DNA from 2 places in the Cohnella algarum genome. Region 1 is predicted to be linked to the other one. Evidence: predicted binding sites of a transcription regulator. Region 1 holds the regulator's gene; the other holds the start of a gene.
What was found. The regulator CtsR, encoded in region 1, represses protease genes until heat stress. The targets are predictions, from matches to a motif close to ATGGTCAATAAAGGTCAAACA.

Region 1 (7,612 bases):
GCTTGCGGCCAACGACGAATTCGTCCTTCGGCACGTTATCGACAAACCCGGCAAGCCGGATAAACCTGACAAGCCGGATAAACCTGACAAGCCGGATAAACCGGACAAACCCGATAAACCGGACAAACCCGACAAGCCAGACAAGGCGGAAAAAACAGGAAAACGTTAAATTTACAAACCGACGGCCTTCGGATGATATGGACTTAACATTTCCTCCCTATGCTTGTACTTGATGGATGTCATTACAAGGGCTAGGGGTGGATAAGTTGAGCAAAACGATGGACCGGAAAACGTTTCTCTCTTACCTGGGTACGGGCGCGACGGCGCTGGCGGCAGCTTCCGCCGGACTGGGCGTGCTGGACGGCAAAGCTTCCGCCGCATCCGCGACGGCCAATCATTTGTTCGGGTTCAACACGAACCGGGTCAGCGGTTATTTCGATCCGATTCAGCCTTCCAAGGAAGACCAGCTTATTTTGCCCAAAAACTTCAAATACGACGTTGTCGCGGCTTTCGACGACGTGATCAATCCGGCGGGGGAAAAGTTCGGGTCGGGCTGCGACTACAACGCCTTTTTCCCGATTGACGGCTCCAACGTTCGCGGGCTTCTCGTCAACAATCACGAGTATACGACCATTTTCCAGATCGGCCCGGTGAAGGACGACAAGATGACCGCCGATCAAATCCAGAAAAACCTGTATTACCAAGGCATGTCCGTTATCGAAGTGTATCGCGACGAAAACGGCGTATGGAAAATGGACAAAACGTCCAAGTACGCACGCCGCATCAACGGATATACGAAATTCGACATCACCGGCCCGGCCAAGGGCACTCAGGCGCTGAAAGGCGCGACGACGGCGACGGGCACGTTCGCGAACTGCTCCGGCGGCGTCACGCTGTGGAATACGGTGCTTTCGTGCGAGGAGAACTTCGAGCAGACGGCCGCGGCGTCCAACCTGCCGGAAACGCACTACGGATGGGTCGTCGAAGTCGATCCGTTCGACAAAAACTTTTTGAAAAAGCATACGGCGCTCGGCCGGTTCAACCACGAAAATACGGCGATGGGGCTGGCCGCGGACGGACGCGTCGTCGTCTACATGGGCGATGACAAGAAGGATGCCTGCGTCTACAAATTCATCAGCAACGGCAAATTCGACAAGGCGAAGGGCCGAGCCAATTCGGCGCTGCTCGAAGACGGAACGCTGCACGTGGCCGATTTGAAAACCGGCAAATGGCGCCCGGTAACGCTCGAGGAAGTCGCCAAATCGTTCGAGGACGAGCCGGAACTGAAAGCGACGTTCAAAACGCAGGGCGACGTCGTGACGTACTGCCAGCAGGCCGCGAAGCTTGTCGGCGGCACGCCGACGGACCGTCCGGAGGATATCGAGATTTCGCCGTTCGACAACACCGTTTTCATCTGCCATACGAACAACGACAGCCACGGCAACATTCACGGCCACATTACCCGCATTTTCGAAGCGGGCAACGACCTGGGCGCCCTGGAATTCGACTTCGAGATTTTCGCCGCCGGCGGACGCCAATCCGGCTTCAGCTCGCCGGACAACCTCGCGTTCGATTCGAACGGCAACCTGTGGGTCGTCACGGACATTTCGAGCAGCAGCCAAAACAAGGGCGTGCACAAATCGTTCATGAACAACGGGCTTTTCGTCATTCCGACGAGCGGGCCGGACAAGGGCGTCGCGCTGCAATTCGCGTCGGGTCCGGTCGAATGCGAGCTTACCGGTCCTTTCTTCACGCCCGACGAGCAAACGCTGTTCCTGTCGATCCAGCATCCGGGCGAAAATACGGAGGATTTGAGCCAGCCTACGAGCACGTGGCCGCACCGGCCGGGCGAAAAAATCGCCAGGTGCGCGGTCGTCGCCATCAGCGGCTTCAAGCTGGGCTAAACCCCCGGGATAAAAAAGAAAAGGAGCGATCGCGATGCCATTCGGCAATATCGGAATCGGCGGTTTAATTCTCATTTTGATCATCGCGCTCATCATCTTCGGTCCTTCCAAGCTTCCCGAGCTCGGCCGCGCGTTCGGCCGGACGCTCAGCGAATTCAAAGGGGCGACGAATGGGCTCGTAAACGGCGAGGACGAAGGCGGCAGCAAGGAAACGGGTTCGCAAGCCGCTTCGACATCGGCTCCGCAAGCCGTCGCGGCGCAGAACAAGCCGAATGCGTAACCCGAACGACCAGAGCGCTCTCGAGCATCTGGAGGAAATGCGGACTCGCATCATCCGCACGCTCGTCGCCTTTGTCGTGGCGATGGCGGCGGCGCTCCTTTACGTGCGGGACATTTACGAATGGCTCGCAAGAGATATGGACCGGCCGCTCGTTTTGCTCGGTCCGTCGGACGTCATGTGGGTATACATGATGATCGCGGGCTGCATCGCCGTCGCCGTCACGCTTCCCGTCGCCGCCTACCAGACGTGGAAGTTCGTGGAGCCGGCATTGCCGGACCGGGCGCGGCGGCCGGCGCTGCTGCTCATCCCCGCGATCGGCGTGCTGTTCGTCGCCGGCGTCGGGTTCGGCTATTTCGTCCTCTTCCCGATGGTGCTGCAATTTATGCAGAACATGGCCGCGGGCTCGTTCGAGACGATGTACACGGCGCAAAAGTATTTTACATTCATGATCCATATGACGGTTCCGTTCGGCTTTCTGTTCGAGATGCCGGCGATCGTCATGTTTTTGACCAAGCTCGGCATCGTGAATCCGGTGAGAATGGCCAAAGCGCGCAAGATGGCTTACTTCGCGCTTGTCATCCTTGCGGTTGCGATCACGCCGCCGGACATTATGTCGGACATTATCGTCATCGTTCCGTTGTTTTTGCTGTACGAAATCAGCATCACGATTTCCAAGGTCGTCTACCGCAAGCAATTGCGCCTGGCGAACGCGGATAGCGGGTCTTCCCTGGCGCCGCAAGATTAAGCCGCATCAGCCGTCTCTTCGCCGAATCCGGGCGGGGAGACGGTTTTTTGTCCCTTGCCGTTCCGCGCGACGAGTGCGAACCGCGTTGAAATGCGTTATGATGGAGCCAAAGGGAGGCATGCCGCATGCAGATTCGTCAGCTTACCGCGAATGAGATGGAGGAGCGTATCGCGCTGTCCGAATTCGCGTTTCAAAAAGGGTTGTCCGAGGAGGAGGCGAAGGAATACAAGGCTTCGTTTCGGCCGGAGGAGCATTGGGGGGCGTTCGGCGAGGACGGCAAGCTGATGTCCGGGCTTCATTTGATTCCGTTTGAAATGCGGGCGGGACGGACGTTGTTGAAAATGGGAGGCATCGCCAGCGTCGCGACCTGGCCGGAAGCGAGAAGATACGGCTGCGTAACGAAGCTGCTCGGTCAAGCGCTCGTCACGATGCGCGAACAAGGCCAAACGGTAAGCATGCTGCATCCGTTCTCGTTTCCTTTTTACCGTAAATTCGGCTGGGAAATGACCGTCGAACGAAAGATGTACGTCATTGCGCAGAGCCAGCTCCCGAAACGCTCGGAAGTCTCCGGAAAAATCGTCAGGGCGGCCAAGGAAGCCGACGCTTTCAACGACCTGTACGACCGGTTCGCCATGGGCCGCGTCGGGATGCTGAAGCGTTCGCCGGAATGGTGGCGCTCGAAGGTATTTTCCAAGCCGGGGCTTGCGGCGATCTGGAAAAACGAAAGCAGCGAGCCGGAAGGCTACATACTCTATGAGGTGAGCGGCGGAACGTTTGCCGTTCACGAATGGGTCGCGCTGACCGAAGAGGCGCGGCGCGGGCTTTGGCAGTTCGCGGCCAACCACGATTCGATGGCCGACAAGGTGACGATGACGGTTCCGGCCGATGACGAAAGCCCGTTCCTTTTCGCCGATCCCCGGTTCAAGCAGGAAGTGGTCCCTTACTTCATGTCGCGAATCGTGGATGCGGAAGGCTTCGTCTCCTTGCTTCCGTTCGCCCCGGGGCCGGGAACGAAAGCTTGCGGCTTGCGCTCCGCGACGAATTCGCGCCGTGGAACGACGGCGTTTTTCGCATCGAGTGGGACGCGGAAGGCGCCGCGCGAATGCGCCGCGAGGAGGAGGCGGCCGTCCGTTCCGACGGGGTCGCTTGCGATATTCAAACGTTGACCGCGATGCTGCTCGGCAACCGGCGTCCGGCGGATTTGGAGCGTTGGGGCCGGCTGCGGGGGGACGCCGAACGGATCGAGCTGCTGGAACGGCGCGTGCCGGCACATCGGCCGTACCTGGCGGATTTCTTCTGATCGCTTTCGCCCCGCGAATAAAGCGATGCCGCCCTTCCCATACTGATCAGAGGGGGCTTCGTCCCCCTCTTGGCAAATAAAACAAGATCGATTATAATAAGTCTATAGTCAAAGAAAGTCAAAGTCAGAAGGCGCTCCGGAAAGGAGGTTCTGATGGTGCGCAACATATCCGATCTGATCGAGCATTATTTGAAGCAGATCATTCATAACAGTTCGGATGGCGCGGTCGAGATTCAGCGCAGCGATTTGGCGGGTAAGTTTTCTTGCGTTCCTTCGCAAATCAATTACGTCATCAGTACCCGGTTTACCCTGGAAAAGGGGTATTACGTCGAGAGCAAGCGCGGCGGCGGCGGCTATATCCGGATTCAGCGCGTAGATCTGCCTTCGCTGGAGGCGATTCAGGCGCACGTTCAGCAGACGATCGGCGATCGGATCGATCAGACGGCTGCCGAAGGACTGATTTATCAGCTGGAAGAAGCCGGATTTATGACCGGGCGCGAGGCGGGCATGCTGAAGGCGGCCGTTTCGCGCGAGGCGCTCGCGGTCAAGCTTCCGTACCGGGATGAGCTTCGCGCGAGAATCATGAAAGCGGCGTTGTTCGCTCTGCTCACGAAGTAGGGCGAAGCGCATTCCGGAAAGGAGGAAAAGCCATGGTTTGCCAAGAATGCGGCAAACGGCCGGCAACGCTTCATTTTACGAAAATCAACAATGGAGAAAAGTCGGAGCTGCATATTTGCGAAGCATGCGCCCGCGACAAGGGCGAGATGATTCCGGGTACGGCAAGCGGCTTCTCCATTCACAATTTGCTGTCCGGCCTTCTCGATTTCGAGCCTTCGAACGTCGGATCGCGGCCGGACGTTCCCCGTTGCGAAAAGTGCGGGATGACGTACGCCCAATTCAGCAAAATGGGGAAATTCGGGTGCAGCCACTGCTACAAGCAATTTTCCGAACGGCTGGATCCGCTGCTGAAGCGGGTTCACGGAAACACGGTGCACGTCGGCAAAGTCCCTAAGCGGGCCGGAGGCCACGTGAAAGCGAAACGCGAAATCGATCGGCTTAAAAAGGAAATCCAGGTTCGAATCGAACGCGAAGATTTCGAGACGGCGGCTCAGCTCCGGGACCGGATCCGGGAGCTCGAGAACGAAATCTCGGGTTGACGAAGGAGAGGAATCTTCGTGAACAAGCAACCTTTTCAACAAGCGCTAAGTCCGTGGATGAGCAAAAAAGCGCCCGAAACGGACGTCGTGCTCAGCAGCCGGGTGCGGATCGCCCGCAATTTGCGGAATTATCCGTTTCCGCTGTTCGCCACGTCGGAGCAATCCGAGAAGGCGATGGAGCAGCTGCTTGGCATCGCGGAAAGCGGGCGGCTGAACGGGGTCGATTCCTTCCAGACGATCCGCCTGTCCGAGCTCACCGAACTGGAGAAGCTCGTCCTCGTCGAAAAGCATCTGATCAGCCCGATGCTGGCGAACGAGTCCCGGAACGGCGCGCTTATCCTTAGCAATACCGAAGACGTCAGCATTATGGTGAACGAGGAAGACCATCTGCGCATTCAATGCCTGTATCCGGGCTTTCAAATTCCGGAGGCGTGGGATTTCTCGAGCAAAATCGACGATTTGTTCGAAGAGGGCGTCGATTACGCCTTCGACGAAAAGCACGGCTATTTGACGAGCTGCCCGACGAACGTCGGCACCGGCATCCGGGCATCGGTCATGATGCATCTGCCGGCGCTCGTGCTGACCGGCCAGATCAACCGGATTTTGACGGCGGTGACGCAGGTCGGTCTCGCGGTTCGCGGGCTGTACGGCGAAGGAAGCGAAGCGACGGGCAACCTGTTCCAGGTCTCGAATCAGATCACGCTCGGCCAGTCCGAGCAGGAGATCGTCGAGAACCTGCACGCCGTCGCCAAGCAGATTATCGGCCACGAAAAAGCCGCCCGCGGCAAGCTGTTGAACGAGAACCGGATCCGGGTGGAAGATCGGGTCAAGCGCTCGTACGGCATTTTGACGCATGCGACCGTCATCGATTCGAAGGAAGCTTCGCAGCGGCTGTCCGACATTCGGCTCGGCGTCCATCTCGGCATTCTTCCGGAACTCGATCCGACCTCGCTGAACGAGTTGATCGTGTCCACGCAGCCGGGATTTTTGCAGCAGGCGTACGGGGATACGCTCATTCCCGAGCGGCGGGATATCGCCAGGGCGGAAATGATTCGAACGAAACTGGCATCCAGGGCGTAAATGTTCTATTCTTACATTAATTGGGGAGGTGCTGTCTTATGATGTTCGGAAGATTTACCGAACGCGCGCAAAAAGTGCTCGCGCTGGCGCAGGAAGAAGCGGTGCGCCTGGGACACAATAACATTGGCACGGAGCATATTCTGCTCGGTCTGATTCGCGAAGGAGAAAGCATCGCCGCCAAGGCGCTCATCGCGCTCGGACTCGGACTCGAAAAAATTCAGGACGAAGTCGAATCGCTCATCGGGCGCGGCCAGGAGCAGCCGACCAATATCGCTTATACGCCCCGCGCCAAAAAGGTCATCGAGCTGTCGATGGACGAAGCCCGCAAGCTCGGCCATACGTATGTCGGCACGGAGCATATTTTGCTCGGCTTGATCCGCGAGGGCGAGGGCGTCGCGGCCCGCGTGCTCAACAATTTGGGCATCAGCCTGAACAAGGCCCGCCAGCAAGTGCTGCAGCTTCTCGGCAGCAGCGAGAACGTTTCGCAAAACCACGGCCCGTCCGCCAACGTCAGCACGCCGACGCTTGACGGCCTGGCCCGCGACTTGACGGCGAGCGCCCGGGACAACAATATCGACCCGGTCATCGGACGGGCGAAGGAAATCGAACGCGTCATTCAGGTGCTGTCTCGCCGCACGAAGAACAATCCGGTGCTGATCGGCGAGCCCGGCGTCGGCAAAACGGCGATCGCCGAAGGCCTTGCGCAGCGGATCGTCAACAACGAAATTCCGGAAACGCTTCGCGACAAACGCGTCATGACGCTGGATATGGGGTCCGTCGTAGCGGGCACCAAATACCGGGGCGAATTCGAGGACCGGCTGAAAAAGATCATGGACGAAATCCGCCAGGCCGGCAACGTCATTCTGTTCATCGACGAGCTGCACACGCTGATCGGAGCCGGCGGCGCAGAAGGGGCGATCGACGCCTCCAACATTCTGAAGCCGGCGCTCGCCCGCGGCGAGCTGCAATGCATCGGCGCGACGACGCTGGACGAATACCGCAAATATATCGAGAAGGATGCCGCGCTCGAAAGACGGTTCCAGCCGATTACGGTCGACCAGCCGTCTCCGGACGAAGCGGTTCAAATTTTGCACGGGCTGCGCGATCGCTACGAAGCGCATCACCGCGTGAAAATCACGGACGAAT
Region 2 (7,612 bases), 1.2 Mb from region 1:
CACATCACGTCCGGTCCGATATAGCCACAGGTAGGACGTCGCTTCCGCGGACTTGCCTTCTTCGCGCAGCACCTGAAGCGTCGTCTCGTCGGCATGCAGCACTTCTTGCCGCAGCAGATACGCCTTCATGGCAGCAAACAGCGGAGACAGCCATTGCTCCGCACCATACATCATCCAGTTCGCCATCGTCTGGCGAGACAACGTATAGCCAAGACGCGCGAACTGCTGCTCTTGCCGGTACAGGGGCAAGCCATCCACATATTTCTGCGTCATGACGTAGGCCATGCTGGACGGCGAAGCCAAGCTTCCGGGATAGACGGGCCTCGGCATGGGCGCCGTGACGATGGGTGTCTGGATCTCATGACGCTCGCAGTGGCGGCAAGCATAGACTTGACGAATATGCCGCATGACCTTGACCTGCGGGGGCACCAGCGCGATCTCGCTGCGCATCTCAGTCGTCATCTCATGCAGCGAGCCGCCGCAGCAAGCACAGGACCGTTCGCCTTCCTCGAGTTTGTACACGACGGTCTCTACCGGCAGGTCGGAGAAGTCGTCTTCACGCTTGCCCGTCTGTTTGCGGCGCTCGTACGTGATCTTCTCTGTAGGTGGCTCTTGTCCGGCTGGTGTGGCCAGCACTTCGGCTTCGTTGAACAGATTCAGCTCCATCTGGTCCGGATTCGTCTTCTCGCTGGAAGTGCCGAAGCGCTTTTGCTGCGCCAGACGGAACTGTTCCTCGTACCACTTGAGCTTGGCCGATAGCTCGATATTTTGTTGTTCCAGCTTCGCATTTTGTTGCCGAAGCTCTTCGATCTGAGGCGATTCCGCTCGATTTTCCATATGGTATACTTCGGCACGGATGGGGGCAACGCCTGCCATAACATATGTCGAATTAAGTAAGGAATAGATTGCTAAATGACCGTAGCGGCGGTCACTTTCGGGTGAGCCTGCCGCTGGCTGAGCGAAAGTCCGTCCAGCAGCCAGCGGAGCTCGCGGGTCGTGACCGTGACCGGATCGCTGTGATCCCTGGGCCACTGGAACGTGCCGCGCTCGAGCCGGCGGTAGAACAGCCAGAAACCGTTGTGCTCCCAATACAAGATCTTTAACTTGTTCCGCTCGCGGTTGCAAAAGACGAACAAGCATGGAGAGAATGGATTCAGTCCGAGCCCCTCTTGGACAAGAGCAGCCAATCCGTCGATGGATTTACGTAAATCCGTGCTGCCACAAGCCAGAAATACCTGACGGCTGGTTAATTCGCTCAGCATATGACCTCCAAAGCCTGCACCACGTCGCGGAGCAAAGCGGGATTGAACCCGGCGTCAACCTCGATGACGGCTGCGCCGATTCGGATGCGAAGGCAAGCCGAAGGTGTGGCTTCCGGCTCGGGAGTAATATGAGCTTTGACGAAGGTGGCTGACTTGACAGCAGCAGGGGATGAACCGCTTAGCCTCTTCATCCATGTATAGAGCCCGCGACGATCCACCTGATTGGCTTTGCACCATCTTGCTGCTTTTTCTCCACTGGAACGGAAAGCGGCAATCGTTCTTCCCATTTCTTCTGTACGTCTTCTCTGGCCATAAAAAATCCTCCCCGAATTGGACTATGAGGAGGATTATCTCACGGTTATTGCAAGGAACGAAGGTGGGGAGAGTTTGACGCTTACGATTCAAATCGAATTCGGCTTTTTTATGTAGATGTTCGTTACAATTTGTCACTATTGACGATATATAGAATATTGATTACCCTACTGTAAGCATTCACCGATTGAAATGTCGGCGTAGGATTAATATCCATAAGGATTTCAGCTTGTGCCAAGTGGTAATGAGCCAAAAAATTGCGATTTTGGCGTTTCTACTCCCAATAGGGGTAACAAAACTTAATTGAGCTCAACATATTGATCAAGATCAGGAAGAAAGGCCCAATTCCTTGTGATAGAATTAAGAAGAATCTGTCGTTTAGAAGATGGCAAGAACGTATTATTCAGAATCGTTGCCAATCCCACTTATCAACGAACTGACTGTCCATGTTGATCACTTGGTGGAGAAAAGAACGCAATGCACGAGCTTCACGAGTTAATGAAGGTGATGGTTTGAGTAGTAGGACTTTTTACAAAACACCGCTCGGAGCGGGAAGCCATACGATTCCTATTGTCCAGACCGCAAACATATTGCTGGTCATGTTTTCCAAAAAAAGCGGCAGAGGAAATGCGTGACCGAATCGCACATTTACCTGGGATGGATGAAAATATTGCGGCAACCATTCAAGCCCGCACGTTTCACTCTTTTTTGCTTAAAATCATTCGAAAACATGTTGTAACACAAGTCATCTTGAGCGAAACCCGTTACCAGCATATCCTGCTGAAGCGTATGAAAAGGACTTGGAGGACGCTTATCAACCAGAATCGTTACTGTCCCTTATCTTGTTGTTGTTTAGCTTTTTCATAGAGTTTGTTGAGATTTGGCAATTTGCGACTGGTCGAAAGAAGGAGATCTTTGTCAATTGTTGAACTTAATAATAATTAGTTAGCTTTTTACATACATATGATTTAGTCCTAATGGCTGAGGTGTTATTATGGCTGCAATTGATGTCCGCATAGATAAATGGAAGAAGCGTCTTCTTGATTTGGGCAAGAAAAACAGACTCATCAACTATCGAGAAACCAAACGTTCCAACATCAAGATAGTAGCCCCTGATCTCGCTGAATTGTTTAGACTGCTCGTCGTTAATGAAACAGCTTTAGAATTCCCATTCCCATTTGAAGATTTTGATGACGATGAAGACGAAGTTAGTGAACCATATACTTCAAGTGGCGATTTACAAACCAATCAAACCATCAAAGAGCAACAGAAAACATTAAGAAATCTTAGAAACAAAGCAAAGACAGCACTTGAAGAGCAAGGTGTCAACATCCTATATCTTTCATTTGGTTTCTTGAGGTGGAAGGAGAACCAAGACTCTGATCAGATCATCACCTCCCCCATCGTACTTGTTCCGGTATCACTTACACTAGAGTCCATTACCTCGCCCTTCGTCCTACGTCTACATGAAGACGAGGTCGTGGTTAACCCAACATTAAAATATAAAATGGAACATGAATTCGGAATTACATTACCTGAATTCGATGCACACGAAGATAGCATTACCGAGTATCTCAACAACCTCAATAAATCTGTTAATAAAAACAAATGGGAAGTTGCTTTTGAGACTGGATTAAGCCTGCTCTCTTTTTTGAAAATAAATATGTACGAAGACCTGGATAAGAACCAGGATAAGATAAAGGCACACCCGGTACTTCTCGGATCGGCTGGAGACAGAAGCCAAATCAAAACACTGCCTGCAGAATTCAATCAGTATGATCACGACAGGAAGACTCGGGCTATTGATGCATTTCAAGTCGTTGATGCAGATTCTAGCCAGCAAGACGCCATTCTTTACTCCAAGAAAGGTGTCAGTTTTGTGCTGCAAGGGCCCCTGGTACTGGAAAAAGCCAGACCATTACAAACATAATCGCTGAGAGTCTTGCTGAGGGAAAACGAGTGCTATTCGTTTCGGAGAAGATGGCAGCACTTGAGGTTGTACACAAACGATTGACGCAAGCAGGCTTATCTGATTTTTGTCTCACCCTACATAGCCATAGAGCTAATAAGAAGGAAGTCCTAAACGATCTTGGAAATACATTGGCTCTTAGTAGATTTAAAGTTCATGATGAGGCAGTCTCCCAACTAGAATTACTTGAAAAGCAAAGGGAAAAATTGAACCGTTATATTACTGAACTTCACACTCCCATCCAGCCTCTCAATCTAACACTATACAGTGTTAATGGGAAATTAGCTAAGTTATACGAAACTCCAGATGTCATTTTCTCCATTGACAATGTGGGCGAAACGACACTGGAGAAGTTGAATAGATATATTTACCTTTTGAATGAACTCTCCAAAACCATCGGAAAAATGACGGAGGACTACGCACTCAACCCATGGAGAAACTGCATAGTCCCCAATGTTTCGCACGAACTTCGGCATGACATTGAAACAAACTTAAGGAAGTTGGCCCCCGCTTTCCACGTACTTGTAGAGAATTTTAATAAAGTTAATAATAACTTCGAACTGAACAGGGATTTGACCCTGGCTGCAACAGAGGATATCCTTGAGATTTTCGATATCTCGGAGAAATCACCAGGAATTCCGATTCATTGGATAACTACTGAAGATATTACTCCGCTTATTCAGCAAGCGGAGAAATATCTTGCAATGAAAAAGGAATATGAAGATTACCAGTCCGAGTTAGGCAAAATTTATGATAACGATTACTTCAATCTGCAAGCTGAAAATACAAAATCACTACTCTTATCAAGGGTTACAACAGTTAAGCCTATATTAAATGAGGATAGTTTTCCAAGTGACAATGATATTTTGAGGTTCGCAAAATCGATCATTAATGAACTGACTTCCATTTGCGGAAAAATAGAAGCTGCTTCAGCCGCGGCAGAAAGTATTTTTGAAACATTAAAAATTCCTTATAAAAGATCGATCATGGGTTTAGAAGCACTTCATACATTATTGAGCTTCATTCTTCTAAATCCAAGACCTACTGAGGCATGGTTTGACCCTGGTAAATATAATGCTATTAAGAAGTTGTCAGAAGAAGCAAAGAATAAGTACGATCAGATCAACAATCTCACAACATCCATAAGCAGCCGCTTCGATAAAGAGATCTTTGACATTGATTATTCATCTATGCTGAAACGATTCAAGATTGAATACACTACTTGGTTCAAGGTTTTTAAAAGGAGCTACAGAACAGATAAAAAACAAATTCGTGTTTTGATGAAAGATAATTCTCAGAAGTTCGATGATCAAACCATTATCTCTGTCTTAAACGAATTAAAAGAAATCGCTGATATTCATTCTTGGCTAAATGAAAATGAAAAGATACTTACTCAATTATTGGGAAGCCATTATCTTGGGAAAATGACTGATTGGGGGCTCTTGGATCAATCGTTCAAACAATTCTCAAGCATTCTCAACTGTTTCTCAGGTGAGCCTATTCCTGTTAGCGTTAAAAACTTTCTCGTTGATGGAGAAGCGAATTATCAGGACATTAAAACACGACATGAGAAGCTTGGTATCATAAAAGACCCTGATCTGGTTCTTACTCTTCAAAGGATACTGCCATCTACATCCGATTGTAAGAATTTGGATGTATCAGTACTTCTTGAAATGGTTACCGGTGTAATGAATTCACTTCAAGTACTGGATGGATTGTTTACAGAAGTGACTAAGCATAGTCATAAAGAACTTTCATATGACGAAGTTATAGATGATCTCTCCAAGTTGGAAATTATTCAGATTATTGATCGCACAATCAATAAGGAGAGCGATAACCTAAAAGAAAACTTCCAGAGTTTCTTCAACGGTAGTATCCAAACTGATTGGGGCTCCATCTTAGGATCATTATCTTGGGCCGGAGATTTTAAGAAGTTACATGAGAAGTATTTATTGCCACAGAACTTTATTGCTCGCATTTGTTCTGATTCCTCATATGTTGCAGAGGTCTCTTCTTACAAGAAGATTCTTAAGGATAGCTTGAATCATATACAGAAAGAATGGCGATGGTTTGCAAACCTCTTTGACAATGTAGAGGAGTTACAACGAACAGACTTAACCTCCATCTTATTAAAGATCAGCAAATGTCTGAACAACATATCATCTCTGGAAGAATGGATTGATTTCCGTAGCATCAGGGATGAGTGTAAGAAAGAAGGATTGTCGGAGTATGTCCAGAAAGTAGAAGAACTCAAGATCGACAAAGATCTGATAGTCGGTACATTCCTTAAGCGTTTCTATCGACTGTGGGTAGACTCTGTAATCTCAAAGTTTCCTGCAGTTAATTCTTTCCGTAGCCGTAGCCACGATGAGATCATACGGGAATTTAATCGCCTCGATATAACTCAACTTTCCTTGGCAAGAACAAGGATAAAAGAACGTCTTGTCTCAAGGTTGCCAGATTTGAACATGGCGACAATGGCTATGGATGAGATTGGAATATTAAAGCGTGAACTAGGCAAACAACGCAAAATACTTCCATTACGGAAACTATTCAAGGCGATACCCAATTTATTACTTACTCTAAAACCATGTTTGATGATGTCTCCCCTTTCCGTAAGCTTATTTCTCGATGCAGAGAACTATAACTTTGATGTGGTAATCTTCGACGAAGCATCACAGGTTTGTACTGAAGATGCAATAGGAGCAATTATGAGGGGGAAGCAAGTCATTATTGCCGGAGACAATAAACAGCTGCCACCAACCAACTTCTTTGCCGCGAATACTTCAGATGGAGACTTTGATGGCGATGGAGCAGACGATGAAGAATTTGACGATACCGACGCATTTGAGTCTATTCTTGATGAATCCCTTACTGTTCTGCCGGAGCGAACACTAAGATGGCATTATAGGAGTCGCCATGAACACCTGATTGCTTTCTCAAACGCCAAAATTTACAATCATAATTTAATCACATTTCCTTCTCACATTGATAAAGTTCCTGACCACGGAGTCGAGTATATTTATGTTGAGAATGGAGTTTATGATCGTGGCGGTAAGAAATGTAACGTAAAAGAGGCAACACGTGTGGCTGAATTGGTTTATGAGCATTTCCGCAACTACCCTGAAAGATCCCTAGGAGTTGTCACTTTTAGTGAAGCCCAACAACAGGCCGTTGAAACAGCAATCCGTCAATTGCGTCTTCAAAATCAGGAATTTGAAAAATTCTTCAATGAAGATAAAGAAGAAGCGTTTTTCATAAAAAACCTTGAGAACGTGCAGGGGGATGAACGCGATACCATTATCTTCAGCATTGGTTATGCAAAAGATTCAAATGGCATTATGTATATGAACTTCGGGCCTTTAAGCAGATCCGGCGGCTATCGTCGGTTGAATGTTGCAATAACTCGAGCTAAATATAATGTTAAACTTGTTGGATCGATCCGGCCAACAGATATTAAATTGGAGAGCACAAATGCTGAAGGTGTAAAGATGTTACGATCTTATATAGAATTTGCAATGAATGGGCCCGATGCAATTCTTAATGAGCTGACATATTCCGATTCGGTTAACGTTGACTCTCCATTTGAAGAGTCTGTGTATGACTTCTTAGTAAAGAATGGATTTATGGTTGCTACTCAAGTTGGTTGCTCCGGATATCGAATCGATCTTGCCGTTAAACATCCTACGTTAAGTGGCAGGTTCGTCCTTGGAATAGAATGTGATGGAGCTACATACCACTCTGCTAGAACGGCTAGAGAACGTGACAGGTTGCGTCAGACCATCTTGGAGGACATTGGTTGGAAAATCTATCGTATATGGTCAACTGACTGGATTAAAGATCCTATTACAGAAGGTCGTAAATTACTGGATGCTGTCAACAAGGCCATAAGCGAGTACAAGGAAAGCAATGTTAATTCTGGATCAATGCATAAGTTTCAAAGCGAGCTCTTACAGCAAACGATTGGTATCCAAATTATAGAGAACCCCACGGATCTTGGCGATCATACTTACGATAACCCTTATTCCTTTGAATACTATGAAGAAGCTAATGTCTATGAGGTTAAACG

Region 2: a site for CtsR is predicted at 2,487-2,507, ahead of JW799_RS09625 (DUF4011 domain-containing protein). Genes of this name have one in related genera too.

The regions. Positions count from the first base shown of each region.
Region 1 is NZ_JAFHKM010000002.1:889,764-897,375, reverse strand. Features, by position in the region: gene JW799_RS04240 (cohesin domain-containing protein) at 1-169, shown strand, start outside; gene JW799_RS04235 (PhoX family protein) at 279-1,904, shown strand; gene tatA (twin-arginine translocase TatA/TatE family subunit) at 1,939-2,184, shown strand; gene tatC (twin-arginine translocase subunit TatC) at 2,177-2,929, shown strand; partial or broken gene JW799_RS04220 (GNAT family N-acetyltransferase) at 3,055-3,876, shown strand; gene JW799_RS28275 (sterol carrier protein domain-containing protein) at 3,948-4,229, shown strand; gene JW799_RS04210 (CtsR family transcriptional regulator) at 4,386-4,847, shown strand; gene JW799_RS04205 (protein-arginine kinase activator protein McsA) at 4,880-5,386, shown strand; gene JW799_RS04200 (protein arginine kinase) at 5,405-6,466, shown strand; gene clpC (ATP-dependent protease ATP-binding subunit ClpC) at 6,505-7,612, shown strand, end outside.
Region 2 is NZ_JAFHKM010000002.1:2,115,976-2,123,587, reverse strand. Features, by position in the region: partial or broken gene tnpC (IS66 family transposase) at 1-876, opposite strand, end outside; gene tnpB (IS66 family insertion sequence element accessory protein TnpB) at 909-1,262, opposite strand; gene tnpA (IS66 family insertion sequence element accessory protein TnpA) at 1,256-1,549, opposite strand; gene JW799_RS28480 (hypothetical protein) at 2,202-2,441, shown strand; gene JW799_RS09625 (DUF4011 domain-containing protein) at 2,569-3,504, shown strand; gene JW799_RS09620 (AAA domain-containing protein) at 3,555-7,612, shown strand, end outside.